DNA from 3 places in the Streptomyces sp. NPDC001393 genome. Region 3 is predicted to be linked to each of the others. Evidence: riboswitches for the same ligand, from Rfam matches in the RefSeq annotation. Region 3 holds a riboswitch; each other region holds the start of a gene.
What was found. Region 3 has a riboswitch for cyclic di-AMP ahead of ACWC2T_RS07630 (NlpC/P60 family protein). Riboswitches for the same ligand answer to the same signal wherever they lie in the genome.
Positions count from the first base shown of each region.

Region 1 (7,541 bases), on a different contig from region 3:
CCCGGATCCGGATACCGTCGAGGAGTGACCGACCAGCCCCACCCCCAGCCCGCCCCCGACCCCGTCCCCGACTCGGCACCGGACGCCGCCGTCTCCGCTCCCGACCTGTTCACCTGGGAGTTCGCCGCCGATCCCTACCCCGCCTACGCCTGGCTGCGCGAGCACGCGCCGGTGCGCCGGACGCGGTTGCCCAGCGGTGTCGAGGCCTGGCTGGTCACCCGGTACGCCGATGCCCGGCAGGCCCTCGCCGACCAGCGGCTGAGCAAGAACCCGGCGCATCACGACGAGCCCGCGCACGCCAAGGGCAAGACCGGCATCCCCGGCGAGCGCAAGGCCGAGCTGATGACGCATCTGCTGAACATCGACCCGCCGGACCACACCCGGCTGCGGCGGCTCGTCAGCAAGGCGTTCACCCCGCGGCGGGTCGCCGAGTTCGCGCCCCGGGTGCAGGAGCTGACCGACCACCTCATCGACGCCTTCGCGGCGAGGGGCTCCGCCGACCTCATCCACGAGTTCGCCTTCCCGCTGCCCATCTACGCCATCTGCGACCTGCTCGGCGTTCCGCCCGAGGACCAGGACGACTTCCGGGACTGGGCGGGCATGATGATCCGCCACGGGGGAGGGCCGCGGGGCGGGGTCGCCCGGTCGGTCAAGAAGATGCGCGGCTACCTCGCCGAGCTGATCCACAGGAAGCGCGAGGCGCTGCCCGCCGAGCCCGCGCCCGGCGAGGACCTCATCTCCGGCCTCATCCGCGCCTCCGACCACGGTGAGCACCTCACCGAGAACGAGGCCGCCGCGATGGCCTTCATCCTGCTGTTCGCCGGTTTCGAGACCGCCGTGAACCTGATCGGCAACGGCACCTACGCCCTGCTCACCCACCCCGCCCAGCGCGAGCACCTCCAGGACTCCCTGGCCAGGAAGGAAAAGGACCTCCTGGAGACCGCAGTGGAGGAACTCCTGCGCTACGACGGCCCGGTGGAGCTCGCCACCTGGCGGTTCGCCACGGAACCGCTCACCATCGGCGGGCAGGACATCGCGCCGGGGGATCCGGTGCTGGTGGTGCTCGCGGCGGCGGACCGGGACCCGCAGCGGTTCGCCGATCCGGACGTGCTGGACCTCGCCCGCCGCGACAACCAGCACCTCGGATACGGCCACGGCATCCACTACTGCCTCGGCGCGCCGCTCGCCCGGCTGGAGGGCCAGACCGCGCTCGCCACCCTGCTCACCCGCCTGCCCGACCTGCGGCTCGCCGCCGATCCGGCCGACCTGAGGTGGCGGGGCGGGCTCATCATGCGGGGCCTGCGCACCCTGCCGGTGGAGTTCACCCCGGTCCCGGCGGGCACCGGCGGTCAGTAGTCCAGGCCCGCGAACCAGTCGCCGCGGCCGCCCGGCGTCAGGTCGAGAAGGTGCCAGACGGGGTTGAGCAGGTCGATGCCGCGCTGGTCGATGTCCTCGGCCATGCGCGGGTGGGCGGAGTAGAAGTGGCGGACCGTGCCGTCCGGGTCCCGGGTGAAGACGGAGACGGTGGAGTCCTGCACCCCGTCCTCGTCCTCGCTGCCCAGGTCGTACTTGAAGGTGCTGTCCCCGGCACTCAGCAGCCGCAGCCGGGTCCAGCCGCGGCCTCGGGCGTGCCGGCGCAGGACGGGCGGGTCGGCGGCCGCGAGGACGACGAGGTCGGCGTTCTGGGCGACGTGGTGGGCGACGCCGTTGAAGCCGTCGATCCACAGGGTGCACATCGGACACGGGTCGGTCTGCCGCTTGCCGTACATGAAGTGGTAGACGATCAACGGCCGGCCGGGGCCGGAGAACAGCTCGCTCAGCCTGACCTCGCGGACGGGCGTGTCGCCCGCGTCGAGGTCGGCGGGGCCTTCGAGGAAGACGTAGTCGTCGACGGCGGCGCCCTGCGGAAGCGCCCTGCGCAGGGCCGCGACCTGCTCGCGGTGGCGCATGAGTTCGATCTCGGCGTTGCGGAGCTCCTCGCGTGCGGCGAGGTACTCCGCGGACTCGCCGGGCAGCCGGGTGTGCCGCGCCATCGTGTCCTCCTGGACGTCAAGCCCCCCGGGGTCATGTCGGGTCCATGGTTGCGGCCGCGCCGCGCGCCGGGCGTGAGGCACCGCCGTTCCCGTCGGGTGACAAAGCGGGCAGGAGGGGAGGATCGGGTGCCGGGCAGGGGGAGATGACAAACCTTCAACTCCGTGATCTTCACGTGATCTGCGCGGCATTAACTTGTGACAAGTGATCGTCTGCCGATACGTTCACCCATCAGCGTGGCGAGGAGTACCAGTTCGCCTCGCCGGCCCTGCTGTCGCACGAAAGGCTTCCGCATGCTCTCCGGGAACGGTCGTCACCGTCGCCCCCGTCAGGCTCCTGCCCTCCTCGTCGCGGCCGGCGTGACCGGCTCCGCCATCGCCATCCCGCTGCTCGGCGCCGCCAGTGCCAATGCGGCCGACGGCACCACATGGGACAAGGTCGCCGAGTGCGAGAGCGGCGGTTCCTGGAGTGCGGACACCGGGAACGGCTACTACGGCGGTCTGCAGATCTCGCTGGCCGACTGGGACAAGTACGGCGGCACGCAGTACGCCGAGAGCGCCGACCAGGCCAGCCGCTCCCAGCAGATAGCCGTCGCCGAGAAGATCCTCGCGGACCAGGGCACCAAGCCGTGGGCCATGTGCGCGCTGACCGCCGGACTGACCTCCGGCTCCGCCTCGGTCGACGTCGACACCGGCGTCGGCGGCTCCGGCAACGGCGACGGGTCGAGCGGCACGTCCGGCTCGGCCGGCGGTTCCGACTCGTCCGGTCTGCCGGATTCGTCCGCGCCCAACTCCGGTTCGGGTTCGGGTTCCGGTTCCCAGCCCGCCTCCGGTTCGGACTCCTCCGGCTCCCCCTCGGACGCAAGTGACTCGAGCGCCACGCCGGCCCCGAGCCCGAGCAAGGACACCTCCGGGACTCCGGGTACGGCCGACGGCTCCACCGGAACCAGCACCCCCAAGCCCGACAAGACCGACAAGTCCGGCTCAGGCGACAGCGGAAGCCCCCAGGGAAGCGACAGCTCTCCCACGGCGGAACCCGGTACCGACAACTCGGACAATTACCAGCAGAGTGCCGGTTCTTGGAGCCTGATCGACACCGGAGCGCTCAGCAGTGGCGGACGTCACCGCGGCGGCAGCGCGGACGAAAGCGCGACAAACGGTCAGAACTCCGCCTCTTCCGGCCGTCATGCCGACCGCGGACCGGCCACCTACACCGTCCACGAGGGCGACTCCCTCGCCTCCATCGCCGACTCCCTTGGCGTCGGCGGCGGGTGGCATGCGCTCTATGAGGCCAACAAGAAGGTCATCGGCGCCGACCCCGACCACATCACCGCCGGTCAGACCCTGAAAATCCATGCCGAAAACGGCGACGACTAGCGGGAGTTGACGCCCCACTTCGCGGCTGATGTCCGGTTTGGCGAAAGTGTGGGATGAGTCTCAGAAGCCCTGATCGTCTTTGAAATTCCGCCGATCGCATGTCTACGGTCAGGACCGCTCGTCACCACGAGCCCCGGGACTCGCAACGCCGAATCCTGCCAGCGGGTTGCCCGGGAACAGTCGTCGCGTCAAGCGCCGTAGGCAGGAGCGGGGGACCCAAGGTAAGCGCCGGGCCCAGCGGTTGACGCTGGACCGGCTAGGGGTGAAGCCGCGCCTCGCGAGAGCGAGTGTGCGGCCGGGCAACTCAACCGGCCCGAACCCGACAGCTCACCTCGCAGGCGTCGGTGAGGGGATCGATCCATGCTGTTTTCCGGCAAGGGCAAGCACCGTCGTCCGTCCAAGGCCGTCCGCGCCATCACGCTCGCCGGTGTCACCGGCGCCGCCGTCGCCGCCCCGCTGATGGCGGCCGGCAACGCCTCCGCCGCCACCGCCTCCGAGTGGGACGCGGTCGCCCAGTGCGAGTCGGGCGGCAACTGGTCCATCAACACCGGCAACGGCTTCTACGGCGGTCTGCAGTTCACCAACTCCACCTGGGCCGCGTACGGCGGCACCGCCTACGCCGCGCGTGCCGACCTCGCCACCAAGTCGCAGCAGATAGCCGTCGCCGAGAAGGTCCTCGCGGGCCAGGGCAAGGGCGCCTGGCCGGTGTGCGGCACGGGCCTGTCCTCCGCCGCGTACAACGGCTCCGCCCCGGCCGCCTCGACGAAGTCCGCGCCGAGCACGAGCACCCGCTCCACCGACCAGCAGGCCGCCACCCGCTCCACCACGCGCACGGCCCCGAAGGCGAGCAAGACCGTCACCACCCCGACCGGCAAGAAGGTCAAGAAGGGCGACGGCGAGTACAAGGTCGTCACGGGCGACACCCTCAGCGCCATCGCCGAGAAGCACCACGTGGCCGGCGGCTGGCAGAAGCTGTTCCAGCTGAACAAGGACATCGTCGAGGACGCGAACCTCATCTACCCGGGCCAGCAGCTGCACCTGAAGTGACACCTGGCTCCGAACGGACCCACAGCGCCCTCACATCCCCGGCCCGCACACTGAAGGCCTCGTGAGGGCCACCCCGTCCCCACGGGCTCCCCGCCCCGGCGCGTGTTCCCCCGTACGCGCCGGGGCGGGGTCTTTTTCCGCCCCCACTCCTGGACGCCTCGGCCTCCTTTCCCGAGTGCCTCCGGCCCCTTTTCTTCGTGCCCCGTACACCCACCCTTTGTTCCGCTAGTGAACAATGGGTACCGTCTGCGTGTCCTCCCCGTCCACGGGACGGTCGGTCGGTGGCCGGCGCCCCCGGGACGGTTAGGCTCTAGGCGCAAGGCACAGCCGTAAGGCACACAGCCCCGCACTTCCAGCGTCACATCCAAGAAGGAGATGCTCGTGCCGTCCATCGACGTCGTCGTAGCCCGGGAAATCCTGGACTCCCGAGGCAACCCCACGGTCGAGGTCGAGGTCGGCCTCGACGACGGCAGCACGGGTCGTGCCGCCGTCCCGTCCGGCGCCTCCACCGGCGCCTTCGAGGCCATCGAGCTGCGCGACGGTGACCCCAACCGCTACCTGGGCAAGGGCGTCGAGAAGGCCGTCCTCGCCGTCATCGAGCAGATCGGCCCGGAGCTGGTCGGCTACGACGCGACCGAGCAGCGCCTGATCGACCAGGCCATGTTCGACCTGGACGCCACCGACAACAAGGGCTCCCTCGGCGCCAACGCCATCCTCGGCGTCTCCCTCGCCGTCGCCCACGCCGCCTCCGAGGCGTCCGACCTCCCCCTCTTCCGCTACCTGGGCGGCCCGAACGCGCACCTGCTGCCGGTGCCGATGATGAACATCCTCAACGGCGGCTCGCACGCGGACTCCAACGTGGACATCCAGGAGTTCATGATCGCCCCGATCGGCGCGGAGTCCTTCTCCGAGGCCCTGCGCTGGGGCGCCGAGGTCTACCACACCCTGAAGAAGGTCCTGAAGTCCAAGGGCCTGGCGACCGGCCTCGGCGACGAGGGCGGCTTCGCCCCGAACCTGGGCTCCAACCGTGACGCCCTGGACCTGATCCTCGAAGCGATCAAGCAGGCCGGGTACGTCCCCGGTGAGCAGATCGCCCTCGCGCTCGACGTGGCCGCCTCCGAGTTCTACAAGGACGGCAAGTACCTCTTCGAGGGCAAGGAGCGCTCCGCCGCCGAGATGACGGAGTACTACGAGGAGCTCGTGGCGGCCTACCCGCTCGTCTCCATCGAGGACCCGCTGTTCGAGGACGACTGGGCCGGCTGGAAGGTCATCACCGACCGTCTTGGCGACAAGGTCCAGCTGGTCGGCGACGACCTGTTCGTCACCAACCCCGAGCGCCTCGCCCGCGGCATCGAGGAGGGCACCGCCAACGCCCTGCTGGTCAAGGTCAACCAGATCGGCTCGCTGACCGAGACCCTGGACGCCGTCGAGCTGGCCCAGCGCAACGGCTTCAAGTGCATGATGTCCCACCGCTCCGGCGAGACCGAGGACGTCACCATCGCCGACCTGGCCGTCGCCACCAACTGCGGCCAGATCAAGACCGGCGCCCCGGCCCGCTCCGAGCGTGTCGCCAAGTACAACCAGCTGCTGCGCATCGAGGAGATCCTCGACGACGCCGCGGTGTACGCGGGCCGCAGCGCGTTCCCGCGCTTCAAGGGCTGACCCAACCTGGGGTAAGGCCTAGCCAGTCGTACGTACGTCCCCGGACTCGGTCCCGTACCGTGTCCGGGGACGTACGCACGTGTGGAATCCACACCGGCAAGGGGAGGCGGGAGAAGCCAGATGGCCGTGAAGGACCGGGACCGTTTCTCCACCGCGACCAGGCTGCGGCTGCTCGGCGAGCAGACGGCGGCCCGGGTCTACCGCTCCCAGAGCAGGCGGCAGGCCCGCCGCTCCCGGCTCACCGGCCGTGCGGCGCTGCTCGCCCTGGTGCTGTGCTCGATGATCGTCGCGCTCGCCTACCCGATGCGGCAGTACGTCACCCAGCGCGCGCAGATCTCCGACCTGCAGCGGCAGCGGGAGCAGGCCCGCGAGCGGGTGGAGCAGCTGCGCGACCTCAAGGCGCGCTGGCAGGACGACTCCTACGCCGAGCAGCAGATCCGGCGCCGGCTGCACTATGTGATGCCCGGCGAGACCGGGTACGTGGTGGTCGACCCCGGCGGCACGGCCAGGCAGTCCCGCGCCGACCTGAAGGCCGCCCGGCGGCCCTGGTACGCCAATGTCTGGGACGGCGTCGACAAGGCCGACGCCTCCGACCAGTAGTCGATGCAGCCATCGACCCAGTGACCGACAGAAAGCCGATCCGAAAGCAGTCATGGAAACGCCCGCCCGTCGCCCGGCCACCACCCCTCAAGGGCAGCGCTCCGCGCTGTCGCTTTTTGATCTGCCGCCCACCCCGCGCACCGAGCCCACCGACGCGGACGTCGAGGCCTTCAAGCAGCAGCTGGGCCGCCCGCCGCGGGGCCTGCGGGCCATCGCGCACCGCTGCCCGTGCGGTCAGCCGGACGTCGTGGAGACGGCACCCCGGCTGCCCGACGGCACGCCCTTCCCGACGACGTACTACCTGACGTGCCCGCGCGCCGCCTCGGCGATCGGGACGCTGGAGGCGAACGGCGTCATGAAGGAGATGACCGAACGCCTGCAGAGCGACCCCGAGCTGGCCGCGGCCTACCGTGCCGCGCACGATGACTACATCGCGCGCCGGGACGCCATCGAGGTCCTGAAGGGCTTCCCCAGCGCGGGTGGCATGCCGGACCGTGTGAAGTGCCTGCACGTCCTGGTCGCGCACTCGCTGGCCGCCGGCCCCGGGGTGAACCCGCTCGGCGACGAGGCGCTCGCGATGCTGCCGGAGTGGTGGCGCAAGGGGCCGTGTGTGCAGCCGCTCGAGGCGCCCGACCCGGCGGACGAGCACCCCGGTGAGGAGGGCGCGGTCTTCGACCCCGCCGAGGTCCGCAGCGGCTTCTTCGCCGAGAAGCCCATGGTCCCGGAGGGCTTCTCCCGGGTCGCCGCCGTCGACTGCGGCACGAACTCCATCCGGCTGCTCGTCGCCGACGTCAGCCCCGCCACCGGTGAGCTGCTGGAGCTGGA
Region 1 covers NZ_JBSFIH010000041.1:19,037-26,577, forward strand. Annotated here, with positions in the region: gene ACWC2T_RS32650 (cytochrome P450 family protein) at 25-1,356, shown strand; gene ACWC2T_RS32655 (DUF899 family protein) at 1,350-2,033, opposite strand; gene ACWC2T_RS32660 (transglycosylase family protein) at 2,325-3,407, shown strand; cyclic di-AMP (ydaO/yuaA leader) riboswitch at 3,591-3,763, shown strand; gene ACWC2T_RS32665 (transglycosylase family protein) at 3,768-4,454, shown strand; gene eno (phosphopyruvate hydratase) at 4,830-6,116, shown strand; gene ACWC2T_RS32675 (FtsB family cell division protein) at 6,237-6,716, shown strand; partial or broken gene ACWC2T_RS32680 (DUF501 domain-containing protein) at 6,769-7,230, shown strand; gene ACWC2T_RS32685 (Ppx/GppA phosphatase family protein) at 7,432-7,541, shown strand, end outside.
Region 1: another riboswitch for cyclic di-AMP. It lies ahead of ACWC2T_RS32665 (transglycosylase family protein); the one in region 3 lies ahead of ACWC2T_RS07630 (NlpC/P60 family protein).

Region 2 (7,541 bases), on a different contig from region 3:
CTGCGCGGCGGCCGTGTAGTCGCGGGCGTCCTCCGGCAGGCCGAGCGCGGCGTTCGCCTCGTAGGTGTCGAGGCCCTGGTCCTGGAGGGCGTAGGCGTCGAGCTTGTTGTAGAGGCCGATGCCCCGGCCCTCCTGGCGGAGGTAGAGCAGGACGCCACCGCGGTCGGCGATGCGTTCGACGGCCTCGCGCAGCTGGGGTCCGCAGTCGCAGCGGGCCGAACCGAAGACATCGCCGGTCAGGCACTCGGAGTGCAGGCGCACCAGCGGGACGGTGCCGGGGGCGGGGTCGCCGAGGACGACGGCGACGTGTTCCTGGCCGTCGGCCAGACTGTGGAACGTGACGAGTTCGGCGTCGACGCTGTAGCCGTCGTCGAAGCGCAGCGGTACCCGGACGCGGGCGCGCGGCGTGGCGGCGGGGGTGTCGGGCATGCGGGTCCCTCCGGGTGCGGGCATGTGCTTCAGATTTGAAGCAGCGGTACGCAGGGGACCCTACCTCATGCTTCAAAGTTAAAGCAACGGAATTCGGGGCATCGTCCGCATCCGCCGCGATCACGAACAGGAGGAACGGCGCCGCCAGGGCAGGTCCTCCGTTCCGGGCTCGGCGCCCTCGCCCTGCAGCCCGCGCGCGATCCCCGTGCAGATCTCCTCCAGCTGCCCCACCTGCTCCGGCGTGAGCCGGTCGAACAGGGTGGCGCGCACGGTCTCGACATGCCCGGGCGCCGTACGCTCCAGTACGGCCATCCCCTCGTCCGTCAGCACGGCGATGCTGCTGCGCTTGTCCCAGCGGCAGTCCTCCCGGCGCACCAGCCCGTCCCGCTCCAGCCGGGTCACCGCGTACGTCAGCCTGCTGCGCGTGATCTTCAGCTTCTCGGCGAGATCGGTCATCCGCAGCCGCCGGTCGGCCGCCTCGGACAGGTTGGCCAGCACGGAGTAGAACAGGTGCGGCATGCCGGCGTCCTGCTGGAGCTGTCGGTCGATCGCGTCCTCCAGGAGGTGCGTCGCGGCCATGTACGCGCGCCAGGCGCGCTGCTCCTCGGGGCTGAGCCAGCGGGTCGTCATGCCGCCAGTGTAAGTTTGTTTCAAACTTGAACCAAGACTCGCCTCCAGGGAGACCGCGCCGATGTCGTACCCGTACGTGCTGCTGTCCGCCGCCGTCTCTCTCGACGGCTACCTGGACGACACCGGCCCCGACCGGCTCCTGCTGTCCAGCCCGGCCGACTTCGACCGGGTCGACGCGGTACGGGCCTCGGTCGACGCCATCCTGATCGGCGCCGGCACGATCCGCGCCGACAACCCGCGGCTGCTGGTCAACTCCGTCGAGCGCCGCGCGGCGCGGGTGCGGGAGGGCCGGCCGGAGTACCCGCTGAAGGTCACCGTCACCGCCACCGGCGACCTCGACCCCGACGCCAACTTCTGGCGCACCGGCGGCGCGAAGCTCGTCTACACGACCGACGCGGGCGCCGAGCGCGCGCTCCGGCGCGTCGGTGACGCCGCCGACGTCGTCCCGCTCGGCCCCGGCCTCGACTGGCGGGCCCTGCTGGCCCACCTGCACGACGTGCGCGGCATCGGGCGGCTGATGGTCGAGGGCGGCGGCACGGTCCACACCCAGCTGCTGCAGCTGGGCCTCGCCGACGAGCTCCAGCTGGTCCTCGCGCCGCTGTTCGTCGGCGACCCGGCCGCGCCCCGACTGTTCGGTCCCGGCGGCTATCAGGCCGGCCGGCTGCGCCTGACCGAGACCCGACGTATCGAGGACGTGGTCCTCATGCGCTACGAGCCCACGGCCCCGGGCGCGGGCGCGGTCGCCACCGCCGCCGACCGGCACTGGCTGCGCACCGCCTGCGAGCTCGCCGCCCAGTGCCCGCCGTCCCGGACGGCGTTCAGCGTCGGCGCGGTGGTGGTCGCGGCCGACGGCACGGAGCTGGCCCGTGGCCACTCCCGGGAGGGCGGGGATCCCGTGGTCCACGCGGAGGAGGCCGCGCTGGCGAAGATCGACCCGGCCGAGCCCCGGCTGGGCGGCGCCACCGTCTACAGCAGCCTGGAGCCGTGTTCCCGGCGGGCCTCGCGGCCCGCGCCCTGTGCCGAGCTGATTCTCCGGGCGGGGGTGCGCAGGGTGGTCACGGCGTGGCAGGAGCCGGACACGTTCGTGGCGGCGGCCGACGGGACGGGCGTCCTGGTCAAGGGCGGTGCCGAGGTGGTCGTACTGCCTGAGCTGGCGGGACTCGCCAAGGCACCGAACGCCCACTTGCTGGGATGACGCGGAAAACGGGGGCAGGGAAAACACTCAGGGCCGGAAACCATCTCTGGCTTCCGGCCCTGAGTCTTCAGTAGCGGGGACAGGATTTGAACCTGCGACCTCTGGGTTATGAGCCCAGCGAGCTACCGAGCTGCTCCACCCCGCGTCGTTGTGACTCCAGAGTACCCCATGCTCAGGGCGGCATGCACACCGCTTTCCCGGCACGGGTGATCGACTTCACGGACGGTGACCGGACGACCGCCCTCCGCATAACATCTGAGACACCATCAAAAACTCCGACGCTCATGAACCGTGGCCAACTCGCCCGATTTGCAGCGCTCCTGGCCGATTGGTCCGCGGTCGAAAAGGTTAATGATCAAGCCGAACGGCTTGGAAAGTGACTCTCAGGTCTATTAACGTTCGATAACGCAGCGCGGTCGTCCCAGCCGTCACAAGAGGCGGCTCCGTGCGCACGCGCCGAATCCCGCGAGGGAACCGGGGAACCACCACCTTGGGGTGAATCGCACGAATGCCACAGTTGGTATACGCGCGTAGGAGACCTTCCTGCTCCGAACCCGTCAGCTAACCCGGTAGGCGGAGGAAGGAAAGGAGTACGCCCGAGTGGCGTCCAACCGGCCCGCCCCAGAAGCCCCGTTCGTGCCCTCGCAAGCCCAGCCGGAGACCTTCGGCTACGGCGCCTACCGCGCCGAGGAGGGGCCCTGGGAGGAGTGGAACCCCACCGAGGACTCCGTCGCCGCGGTCCGTGGCCGGCACCGCGTCGCCAAGCAGCGCGGCGGCTTCGCGCGCAGCTCCACCGTCCTCGGCGTCGGCGTGATGGCCGCGGTCGGCGCGGGCGGCATGGCCAGCGCCAACACCGGCAAGCCGCCGGTCTCCATATCCCTGCCGGACCTGGACTCCGTCGAGCACGTCTTCGGCGGCGGCTCCTCCGACGCGTCCCAGGCCACCGCCACCGGCCTCAGCAAGGTCGGCGTGAGCACCGACAGCGCCGAGGGCAGCAACGCCGGCGAGGCCCTGCGCAACCGGATCATGGCCCAGGCCGAGCAGCAGAAGGGCCAGGCGAGCAGCAAGGTCACCGCCGCCGCGATCGCCGCGGCCGACCAGCAGACCGCCGACGCGGCCGCCAAGGCGGAGAAGGAGGCCGCCGCCAAGGCCGCCGCCGCCAAGCAGCAGGCGGAGGCCGACGCCCAGCAGGCCGCCGAGGCGAAGCGGCTGGCCGAGCTGGCCAAGGAGTACACGCTGCCGGTCGTCTCGTACACGATCACCGGCACCTTCGGGCAGCCCGGCGCCATGTGGTCCTCCGGCTACCACACCGGCCTCGACTTCGCCGCCCCCACCGGCACCCTCATCAAGGCCGTCCACAGCGGCACGGTCACCCAGGCCGGCTGGGCCGGCGCCTACGGCTACCGCACCGTCATCACCCTCGACGACGGCACCGAGCTGTGGTTCTGCCACCAGTCCTCGATCAACGTCTCCGTCGGCCAGAAGGTCTCCACCGGCCAGGTCATCGGCCGGGTCGGCGCCACCGGCAACGTCACCGGCCCGCACCTGCACCTGGAGGTCCACCCGAACGGCCAGGCCACCGCCATCGACCCGGCGCCGTGGCTGCGCGACAAGGGCCTCAACCCCTGAGCCCCACTGCTCCATCCGCGGGATCCCGCCGCCGACGGTGGAATGCGATCATCCACCGTCGGCGTTGACTTGGAGCATGACTTCTCTGCGCACACTCGGTTCCTCCGACCTCGAGGTCTTCCCGCTCTGCCTCGGCGGCAACGTCTTCGGCTGGACCGCCGACGAGGAGACCTCCTTCGCCGTCCTCGACGCCTACACGGCGGCCGGCGGCAACTTCATCGACACCGCCGACTCCTACTCGGCGTGGATCGAGGGCCACAAGGGCGGCGAGTCCGAGACGATCATCGGCAAGTGGGTCAAGGCCCGCGGCAACCGCGACAACGTCGTCATCGCCACCAAGGTCAGCCAGCACCCCGAGTTCCAGGGCCTGTCCGCCGCCAACATCAAGGCCGCCGCCGACGCCTCCCTGCGCCGCCTGGACACCGACCACATCGACCTCTACTACACCCACTTCGACAAGCCCGAGATCCCGGTCGAGGAGATCATCGGCGCGCTGGACGAGCTGGTGAAGGCGGGCAAGGTCCGCCAGATCGGCGCCTCCAACATCAGCCCCGAGCGCCTGCAGGCCTCCCTGGACTTCTCCGACCGCGAGGGCCTGGCCCGCTATGTCGCCCTCCAGCCCCACTACAACCTCGTCTCCCGCGACACCTACGAGGGCCCGCTGCAGGACCTGGCCGCCAAGGAGGGGCTGTCCGCGGTGTCCTACTTCTCGCTGGCCTCGGGCTTCCTGACCGGCAAGTACCGCCCCGGCACCAAGGTCGACAGCGCCCGCGCGAGCCGGGCCCAGCAGTACGCGGAGTCCTTGCGCGGCCAGAAGGTGCTGGCGGCCCTGGACGAGATCGCCGCCGCCCATGACGCCCCCGTCGCCCGGGTCGCCCTCGCCTGGCTCCTGGCCCAGCCGACGATCACGGCCCCGATCGCCTCGGCCCGCACGGTGGACCAGCTCCCGGCCCTCCTGGACGCGGTGGGCCTGAAACTGACGGGGGAGGAAGTGCAGAAGCTGACGGACGCCTCCGCCTAGGTCACCCTCTCCCTCCGCCTGGGTCACCCTCTCGCGGATTCCGGCGGTGCCGGGCCCTCCGCAATCCGGCCGGCTAGGACCGGTACGGGTTGTACGCGGAGTACGGCGCCGCCGGATACCCGTACGCCGGCCCGGACGCCGCAGGCATCTGCACCGCCGGATACCCGGGACCCGGCCCCGGCCCCGGCGCCGCGGGCATCGCCGCCCAGCGGGCCGGGACCGGAAGCGACGCCCTCGCCGCGTACTCCAGGGCCGGCCGCGCCAGCTCCCGTCGCTTCCACAGCTCGTCCAGCAGCTCCCGCTCCCGTACGACGAAGTCGGCCCCGGCCTTCCCCTTGCGCCCCCGGTGCCGCAGAAAGGCGAGCGAGGTGGCGTAGGCCTCGTACTGCGCCACCGCCCGCGCTGCCGGCCGGCCGCCGTGGTGCCGGGCGTAGTCACGGGCCGTCCGCCGCGCCCGCATCGACCCGAGCGCGAACGGCTCGGCCGGCCCCAGCCACCCGGCCAGCACGTACGCCGGCAGCTCCTCCCGTACGGTCCGCAGTTCCCGCTGCCGCGTGAAGATCGCGAGCCAGGTCAGCAGCCCGAACACGGGCACCATGAAGCCGCCGTAGACGGCGAAGAACCCGAACTCGCCGAAGGTGGAGGAGCCGTTCCAGAAGGCGTGCATGCTCATCGCGAGCAGCAGACCGCAGACCGGCAGCAGCGCGCGCCGGGCGCGCTGCCGCTCGGCGGAGAGCGCGGCGATGCCGAAGCCGAGGCCGGTGAGAGTGGTGAACAGAGGGTGCGCGAACGGCGACATCACGATGCGCACGAAGAAGGTGGCGGCGGTGACGGAGGCGATGCCGCGGCCGCCGCTCATCTGGTCGGCGCCGAAGGCCGTACCCAGGTAGAGGATGTTCTCGGTGAACGCGAACCCGGTGGCGGTGATGCCCGCTATCACCACTCCGTCGACGATCCCCGTGAAGTCACGTCTGCGGAAGAGGAAGACGAGCAGGACGGCGGCGGCCTTGGCGGACTCCTCCACGATGGGCGCTATCACGGTGGCGCCGAGGGTGTCGGCGCCGGCCGGATCGGCGGTGGCGGTGGCTATCCACTTGGTGGCGAAGCTGTTGGCGACGATGGCGATCAGCGCCGCCGCGCACGCTCCCCAGGCGAAGGCGAAGACCAGGTTCCGCCAGGGGCCGGGCTCCACCCGGTCCAGCCACCGGAAGGCCGCTATCAGCCACGGCACGGGCAGCACGGCGAGAGCGAGCCCGACGAGGAACCCCTCGGTGCCGGTCTGCCTGCGCACCAGCGCGAGGATGACGAGCCCGGACAGCGCGAGCAGGGTGATCAGCGCTCCGTACCGCACCCACCTGCGCTGCCACCAGTGCGGATGGCGCAGCGGAAGGGGCCCGTGGGCGCCCGGGGGATACGTCGGAAACGGAGGACTGGTGGCCACGGCATCGACCCTAACGGTGGCGGGACGAGGGGCTGGAGCGGTTTATCGGTCCTGAAGCGGTTCGGGTGCTCGACCCGCTCGGTCTGCCCGGTCCTGGTGCGGTACGCGCCGGAAGAGCAGATCGTTCACCACATGTCCCTTGTCCAGTCCCTGGCCCTCGAAACGGGTCAGCGGCCGGAACTCGGGGCGCGTCGCGAAACCGCCGTCCGCCTGCGTGTTCTCGAAGTCGGGGTGCGCGGTGAGCACCTCGAGCATCTGCTCGGCGTACGGCTCCCAGTCGGTCGCGCAGTGCACGAGCGCGCCGGGTCTCAGCCGGGTCGCGGCGAGCGTCAGGAACTCGGGCTGGATCAGCCGCCGCTTGTGGTGCCGCTTCTTGGGCCAGGGGTCCGGGAAGTACACCCGCAGCCCGTCGAGGGCGTCGGGGGTGAGCATCTCCCGGAGCAGGATGATCGCGTCCCCGTTGCCCACCCGGACGTTGGACAGCCCGCCCCGGTCGGCGAGAGCCAGCAGATTGCCCTGGCCCGGAGTGTGCACGTCGACCGCGAGGATGTTGGTGTCCGGGTCGGCGGCGGCCATCTGCGCGGTGGCCTCGCCCATGCCGAACCCGATCTCCAGCACGACCGGCCGGTCGTTGCCGAACAGCTCACGCAGGTCGATGACCCGCTGTCCGTCGATGTCCAGCCCCCACGTGGGCCACAGCCGCTGCAGCGCGTCCGCCTGTCCCGCGGTCACCCTGCTCCGCCGCGGCTGGAAACTCCGGATCCGCCGCTCGAAGTGCGACCCGGCGGGATCGGCTTTGGGCCCGTCCGGGAACCGCGGCTCCCCCTTGGCCCGGGTGTGCCGGACGGACACGCCGGGGATGTGGGGGGTCGGCGAGGCGGTTTCGGGGACGTTCAGGAACTCAGACACAGTGCTTCCGATTTTACGGGGCCCTACGAGGTGGCCCTCTCGAGCATGTCCAGCACCCGGCGTCCGACCTCCCGCCCGATCGGCAGCGAAGCGGTGGCCGCGGGCGAGGGTGCGTTCAGCACATGCACGGCCCGCGCCCCTTCCCGGATGAGGAAGTCGTCCACCAGCGTCCCGTCCCGCAACACGGCCTGCGCCCGCACCCCGGCAGGGGCCCGCACCAGGTCGTCCGCCTGCACCCCGGGCAGCAGCCTGCGCACCGCCGTCAGGAACGCCCCCTTCGACAGCGA
Region 2 covers NZ_JBSFIH010000005.1:247,450-254,990, forward strand. Annotated here, with positions in the region: gene ACWC2T_RS09470 (GTP cyclohydrolase II) at 1-429, opposite strand, end outside; gene ACWC2T_RS09475 (MarR family winged helix-turn-helix transcriptional regulator) at 550-1,059, opposite strand; gene ACWC2T_RS09480 (dihydrofolate reductase family protein) at 1,121-2,254, shown strand; tRNA gene ACWC2T_RS09485 (tRNA-Met) at 2,326-2,399, opposite strand; cyclic di-AMP (ydaO/yuaA leader) riboswitch at 2,699-2,845, shown strand; gene ACWC2T_RS09490 (M23 family metallopeptidase) at 2,855-3,883, shown strand; gene ACWC2T_RS09495 (aldo/keto reductase) at 3,960-4,904, shown strand; gene ACWC2T_RS09500 (PrsW family intramembrane metalloprotease) at 4,978-6,345, opposite strand; gene trmB (tRNA (guanosine(46)-N7)-methyltransferase TrmB) at 6,388-7,254, opposite strand; gene lhgO (L-2-hydroxyglutarate oxidase) at 7,278-7,541, opposite strand, start outside.
Region 2: another riboswitch for cyclic di-AMP. It lies ahead of ACWC2T_RS09490 (M23 family metallopeptidase); the one in region 3 lies ahead of ACWC2T_RS07630 (NlpC/P60 family protein).

Region 3 (7,541 bases):
GGAATTCCGCCGGCCAGGCCCTGCCGGTGGAGACCGAGCAGGCCGGCGAACCGTTCGTCCAGCAGGCCGCCCCCGTCTTCGACCAGGTCGGCGACCCGCGGGCGACGGCGTCCTTCCCGCAGATGCCGTACGACCCGACGCCGTACGAGGACGAGGTGCCGTACGAGGGCAGCGCGTTCGGCGAACAGCACGCCGGCGACGACGAGTTGGGCGCCACGGACGAATCGCCCACCGGGCCCGGCCTGCTGGACGACCAGGAGGAGAGCGCGCCTGCGACGCGCGTCGGCGCACGAAGCGCCGCGCGCTCCCGCCGTCGTACGCCGGCCAAGCGCTCGGCGCTGCTGACCGTCGCCGTGCCCTCGGCCTGTGTGATGGGCGTCGCCGGCATCGCCGTCGCCTCGGTCGGCGCGCTGACCGACGGCGGCCAGGACACCACCGCCTCCGCCCCGGACGAGCACACCGTCAAGGCCTCGGTCGCCAACAGCAAGCTGGACACCCAGCTCAACACCCTGTCCGCCGGCGCCCACGACTTCGCCGACCGGGCGAGCCGTACGCAGGAGCGGCTCGACCTCAAGAACCAGCAGGAGCTGGAGAAGAAGAAGGCCGCCGCGGCGGCCGCGCTCAAGGAGCGGCTGCGCCCCAAGTTCGTGCTGCCGGTCACGCAGAAGGGGCTCAGCGCCTACTTCGGCCAGGCGGGCGTGAACTGGATGTCGGTGCACACGGGCATCGACTTCCCCGTCGCCTACGGCACCACGGTGATGGCCGCCACCGACGGCACCGTCACCACCAAGTGGAACAGCGCCTACGGCAACATGATGATCGTGACGGCGAAGGACGGCACGCAGACCTGGTACTGCCACCTGTCCAGCTACCGCGTCGCCTCCGGGACGGTCGTCAAGGCCGGCGACCCGATCGCGTACTCCGGCAACTCCGGCAACTCCACCGGCCCGCACCTGCACTTCGAGGTACGGCCCGCAGGCGGGGCTGCCATAGACCCGCTGCCGTGGCTGCGCAGCCACGGCCTCGACCCCACCTGAGTCGTCGCGTGGGCCCTCGCCGAGCGGCGAGGGCCCTTGGACCTACAGCTTCTCCACCGGCGCGTACCGCAGCAGCAGCCGCTTCGGCTTGGTGTCGCCGAAGTCGATCGTCGCCTCCGCGTTCGCGCCCGTGCCCTTCACACCGACGACCGTGCCGAGCCCGAACTGGTCGTGCGTGACCCGGTCCCCGACGGCCAGCGCGACCACCGGCTTCTCCGCGGTGCGCCGGGTGGCGAACCCGGACGCGCCCGACGCCGAGGAACGCGAGCGGGACGAGGACAGCGAGGCCGCGATCCCGGAGGCCGGGCCGGACGAGACCGGTGCCGTCGCGCCCGTCCGCTTCCAGTCCACATGGGTGGGCGGGATCTCCTCCAGGAAGCGGGAGGGCGGGTTGTACGACGGCTGGCCCCAGGCGCTGCGCATCGCCGACCGCGTGAGGTAGAGGCGCTCCCGCGCGCGCGTGATGCCGACGTACGCCAGGCGCCGCTCCTCTTCCAGTTCCTTGGTCTGGCCGAGGGCGCGCATGTGCGGGAAGACGCCGTCCTCCATGCCGGTCAGGAAGACGACCGGGAACTCCAGGCCCTTGGCGGTGTGCAGGGTCATCAGGGTGATGACGCCGGAGCCTTCCTCGTCCTCGTCGGGGATCTGGTCGGAGTCGGCGACCAGGGCGACCTGCTCCAGGAAGTCGGCCAGTCCCACCGGCTCGCCCTCGCCGCGTGCCTGCTCGAACTCCAGGGCCACGGCGGCGAGTTCCTGGAGGTTCTCGATGCGGGTCTCGTCCTGCGGGTCGGTGGAGGCCTGCAACTCGGCCAGATAGCCGGTGCGTTCGAGTATGGCCTCCAGCACGGTCGCCGGGCCGGCGCCGGACTCGACGATCGTGCGCAGGTCCTCCATCAGCGTGTTGAACCGCTTGACGGCGTTGGTGGAGCGCGCGGCCATGCCGTACGCCTCGTCCACGCGCTTGAGCGCCTGCGGGAAGCTGATCTTCTCGCGCTGGGCGAGGGCGTCGATCATCGCCTCCGCGCGCTCGCCGATGCCTCGCTTGGGCACGTTGAGGATGCGGCGCAGCGGCACCGAGTCCTCGGGGTTGGCGAGGACGCGCAGGTAGGCCAGGACGTCCCGGACCTCCTTGCGCTCGTAGAAGCGGACACCGCCGACGACCTTGTAGGGCAGGCCGACGCGGATGAAGACTTCTTCGAAGACACGGGACTGTGCGTTGGTGCGGTAGAAGACGGCGACGTCACCCGCCTTGGCCTCGCCCGCGTCGACCAGGCGGTCTATCTCGTCGGCGACGAACTGGGCCTCGTCGTGCTCGGTGTCCGCGACGTACCCGGTGATCCGTGCGCCCTGGCCGGCGTTGGTCCACAGGTTCTTCGGGCGGCGGGACTCGTTGCGCTCGATGACCGCGTTGGCGGCGGACAGGATGGTCTGCGTGGAGCGGTAGTTCTGCTCCAGCAGGATCGTCGTCGCGTTCGGGTAGTCCTCCTCGAACTGCAGGATGTTGCGGATCGTCGCGCCCCGGAAGGCGTAGATCGACTGGTCCGCGTCACCCACGACGCACAGCTCGGCGGGTGGGAGGTCGTACTCGCCGGACGGGGTGTTGCCCTCCTCGGCGGAGCGTTCCCCGGTGCCGACGAGCTCCCTCACCAGCGCGTACTGGGCGTGGTTGGTGTCCTGGTACTCGTCGACGAGGACGTGCCGGAAGCGGCGGCGGTAGTGCTCGGCCACGTCCGGGAAGGCGCGCAGCAGGTTCACCGTCGTCATGATCAGGTCGTCGAAGTCGAGCGCGTTGGCCTCGCGCAGCCGAGACTGGTAGAGCGCGTAGGCCTGGGCGAGGGTCTTCTCGAAGCCGTCGGTGGCCTGGGCGGCGAAGTCCTCCTCGTCGATCAACTCGTTCTTCAGGTTGCTGATCTTCGCGCTGAACGACTTCGGCGGGAAGCGCTTGGGGTCGAGGTCCAGGTCCCGGCAGACCAGCGCCATCAGGCGCTTGCTGTCGGCGGCGTCGTAGATCGAGAACGACGACGTGAAGCCGAGCTTCTTCGACTCGCGGCGCAGGATGCGTACGCACGCGCTGTGGAAGGTCATCACCCACATCGCGTTCGCGCGCGGGCCGACGAGGTGCTCGACGCGCTCCTTCATCTCGCCCGCGGCCTTGTTGGTGAAGGTGATCGCGAGGATCTGACCCGGGTGCACGTGCCGCTCGGCGAGGAGGTGGGCGATGCGGTGGGTGAGCACGCGGGTCTTGCCCGAGCCGGCGCCGGCGACGATGAGCAACGGGGAGCCGGCGTGCACGACCGCGGCGCGCTGGTTGTCGTTCAGCCCCTCCAGCAGGGCCGCCGCGTCGAGCGCGGGGCGCGGGGCGCCGTCGCGGTAGTAGGCGTCCCGGTCCGGCGGCGCGTCGAACTTCCCGCCGAACAGATCGTCCGGAAGCGGCTCCGGAGCGTGATCGTCCTCGGGCGGCGGCGGATGTTCCTCCTCGTGCCCGCGAGGGGGCTGGAGGTCCGCCAGGAAGCTGTCGTCAAAGAGGCTGCTCATCGCTCTACGAGTCTAGGGCGCCCCACCGACAACCGGTCGCCGTCCCGGAAACACGACCGGCGCGGGCGACGCGGAAACCTCCCTTACGCTGCGGAATCACCCGATGACGCAGACGCGATTCCGGGCTCAGATCACGAAAATGTATCGGACATATCACGCACCAACCTTCACACTAGTCACACCAGTTGGCTAGGTTGCCGTCAGGCCGCGCGCGCGGCCTCCGCCGAGTCCGGCGCGTCCGCAGGGCGCCCGGAGCCGGGGACCCACCGACTTTGGGGTGAATCGGCCGGCTCCCACCCGGGACGCCGCCGTAGGGCAACCCTTCCGAACCACCGCCCGAACCCGACAGCTAACCCGGTAGGCGGCCCATTGGAAGGAGTCGCCTCCCTTGGCGTCGCACCGCAAGCCGCGCCCCGGCGGGACCATCGGAACGGGCCTTCGCACCCCCGCCCTCGCCACTGCCGCCCTCACCTCCATGGCCGTGCTCTCGCAGACCGCAGAGGCCGCCCCGAGCACCGATCGCACCAAGCCGAGCCTGGAGGAGGTCGAGAAGAAGGTCGACGACCTCTACCGCCAGGCGGAGTCGGCGACCGAGAAGTACGACGCGGCCAAGGAGCGGTCCGTCAGACAGCGGGGCCGCGTCGACGCCTTGCGCGACGACCTCGCCCGGCGCACGGCACGCCTCAACAAGGCCCGCGAGGAGCTGGGTTCCTTCGCCGCGGCGCAGTACCGCACCGGTGCCGCCGCTCCCGACACGGCCACCTTCCTGCTGGCGAACGACCCCCAGGACTACTTCGACCAGACCCAGCTGATGAACCGGCTGACCTCACGGGAGAAGAGCGCGGTCGACGACTACATCGGCGAGCAGGCCGCGACCATGAAGAAGCGTCGGGAGGCCGCGCAGAGCCTGCAGACGCTGACCGACTCACAGCACGACCTGCAGAGCGCCAAGTCCGCCGTCCAGCAGAAGCTGGCCTCGGCCCGCGAGCTGCTGTCGCAGCTGACGGCCCAGCAGAAGGCACGGCTGGCCGCCATCGAGCGGGAGAAGCAGCAGGAGGCGGCGCGCAAGGCGGCCGAGCTGGCGAAGCAACAGGCGGCCCGGCAGCAGGCCGACTCGTCCTCGTCGTCCTCGTCCTCGTCCTCGGGCACCGGATCCGGCTCGACGGGGTCCGGCTCGACGGGGTCCACGACATCCGGCTCGTACGACACGAAGGCCGAGAAGGCGATCGCCTTCGCCCGCGCGCAGATCGGAAAGCCGTATGTGTGGGGCGCCACCGGGCCGGACTCCTACGACTGCTCGGGCCTCACCCAGGCCGCCTGGAAGGCCGCCGGCGTCACGCTTCCGCGCACGACGTACGACCAGGTCAACGCAGGCACCACGGTCTCGCTCGCCGACGCGCGGCCGGGCGATCTGATCTTCTTCTACGACGACATCAGCCACGTCGGCGTCTACATAGGCAACGGCATGATGATCCATGCCCCGAAGCCGGGCGCGTACGTCCGCGAGGAGTCGATCTACTACGGCGGCGAGTCGATCATCCACAGCGTGGTACGACCGGGCTGACCACCCGCCGCCGGGCGGCGCCCTTTCTTACTCCGTCCACGCGCGCGTGACCGTCACTCGGCTCACGCGCGCGTGCGGCATTTGCTCCCGCTGTCGCCCCGAGCGCGGTCCTGGCTTCCCCCGCTCATCCCGCGTCACGCGCGCGTACCGGCGTTTTCGCTCTTCACGCGCGCGTGCCCTTCCCGGCAGGGACCTGTCGGCTCCCTGGCATCGGGCGCATGCCCGGCATCTTGAGTCCGCGCGCGTGGTGAGCCGGGCGGCCCCCCGCAGCCGGGGCCGCCGTGATGGCGACCGGCGCCGAGGCGGCGCGGCCCCGGCCCGGCTACCACGTGCTGCGGTGGGCGACGGTGTTCCCGATGGGGATGACCGTCAGGTCCACAGAACGGCGATGAAGATGTTCGCCATGGTCAGCGTTCCGACGAGGCCGAACAGGCCCTTGTCGATCTTCTCCTCGTCACGCTTCACGTAGACCAGCCCGAGGATCACGACCAGCAGCGCCAGCTTGACGCCGATCTTGATGGTGTTGACGTGGTGGTCGTCGGCCTGGTTGAGGCCGACCAGGGCCACGCCGGTGACCAGCATGGTCAGTGCGCCGTGCAGCATCCCGGGCACGAACCGGGCCGTGCCCTGGCCCATCGCCTTCATCTGGGTGAGGAAACCGCCGAGCAGCGCGGCGATGCCGATGATGTGCAGGCCGACGAAGAGATGGATGAGTACGTCCATGGGCCCGGAGCCTAACCAGAGGCCCAGCGGCCCCCTGTCACCGGCCCCGGGCACAGCGGCCGGTGAGAGCGCGGACGATCTTGCATATATGCGCCCCATAGCACCCGGCGCCTCGCGTCCGTCCCGCTTTCCGGGCTTCGGTCACCACGCTGCGTGAAGCCGACGACTCCGGAACGGCCCTGCGCTCACTTGCGGTCACATTCCGGTCCGTCGAGGCCAGTTCCGTACACTGCGTTACGCAGTCGTCACAGTCGGGCCTAGCGTCCTCCCCCAGGTGACCGACTCCCCACCGCCGCCCGGGCCAGGGGCGGCCGTCGGCCACCACCGCCGAGAAGGGTCCGGCGGTGGCCCGCTTCCCCTGTGCGGGCCGCCGCCGGACGCACGGACCTCTCGGTCGTGCGAGTCGTACGGAAGGACGTGACGGTCCAGGTGGCAGCGCACCGCAAGCCCCGGCAACGTTCCATGGGCGGCCATACGGCCCGCACGGCCGCCACCCTCGCCCTGGCGGGCGCCGCCACCGCGACGGGGTTCGACGGGACGGGACACGCCGAGCCACAGCTGACGCCGGCGCAGGTGAAGGCCAAGGTGGACAAGCTGTACCAGGAGGCCGAGGCCGCGACCGAGACGTACGACGGCGTCAAGGAGCAGGCGGACGCGACGCAGCGGCGGCTGAACGCGCTGCGGGACGAGACCGCCCGCAAGCAGCAGCGGCTCAACACCGCCCGGGGCGCACTGGGTTCGTTCGCGGCGGCGCAGTACCGCGAGGGCGGCTTCGCACCGACCTGGCAGCTGGCGCTGTCCGGCGACCCGGACCGGTACCTGGACGACGCCGCGTTCGTGGAGCGGGCCGGTGACCGGCAGGCCGCCGCCGTGTCCCAGGTGCGCGGACAGCTGCGGGAGATCGAGCAGTTGCGGGGTGCGGCGCGCATCGAGCTGCAGTCGCTGCGGTCCCGGCAGGCCGAGCTGCGACGGCAGAAGAAGGCCGTCACCGCCCAGCTGGACGCGGCCCGGCACCTGCTGGCGCAGCTCACTCCGCAGCAGCGGGCCGAGGTGACCGGTGACGGCAGCGCGCCCGGTCGTGCCTCCCGCTCGGCCTCGGGCCCCCGGGACGCACTGGAGCAGGCCGGATCGGCCGACGCCCCGAACGCGCGCGCCGAGGCGGCCCTTGCCTACGCCTACGCCAAGCTCGGCAGCCCCTATGTGTGGGGCGCGGCCGGGCCGGACGCGTTCGACTGCTCGGGACTGGTCCAGGCCGCCTACCGCTCCGCCGGCATCTCCCTGCCCCGCACCACCTACGCCCAGATCAACGCAGGCCGACGCGTTTCCCGCTCCGAACTTCAGCCCGGTGACCTGGTGTTCTTCTACTCCGGGATCAGCCACGTCGGCATCTACGTGGGAGGCGGACAGATCATCCACGCCCCGAACCCCTCGGCACCGGTCCGGCTGGCCCCCCTCGACCTGATGCCGTTCGCGGGGGCGACCCGGGTGGCGTAAGGGGCTCGCCCGTAAACTGCTGCGGCCTCATGGCCCAGCATGTCTGGGCCGGATGTCTCCGAGCCACAGCCGACGCCCGAGGTCATCCAGCTCCCCCTTGCGTTCCTCACAGTCGGGGATGGCTTGTCGGAGCAGCGACCAGTAGTCCGCTCCGTGTCCTGGAATTCTGATGTGGGCGAGTTCATGGG
Region 3 covers NZ_JBSFIH010000004.1:180,799-188,339, reverse strand. Annotated here, with positions in the region: gene ACWC2T_RS07640 (M23 family metallopeptidase) at 1-1,037, shown strand, start outside; gene pcrA (DNA helicase PcrA) at 1,080-3,572, opposite strand; cyclic di-AMP (ydaO/yuaA leader) riboswitch at 3,784-3,953, shown strand; gene ACWC2T_RS07630 (NlpC/P60 family protein) at 3,961-5,136, shown strand; gene ACWC2T_RS07625 (hypothetical protein) at 5,506-5,859, opposite strand; gene ACWC2T_RS07620 (NlpC/P60 family protein) at 6,289-7,353, shown strand; gene ACWC2T_RS07615 (M48 family metallopeptidase) at 7,381-7,541, opposite strand, start outside.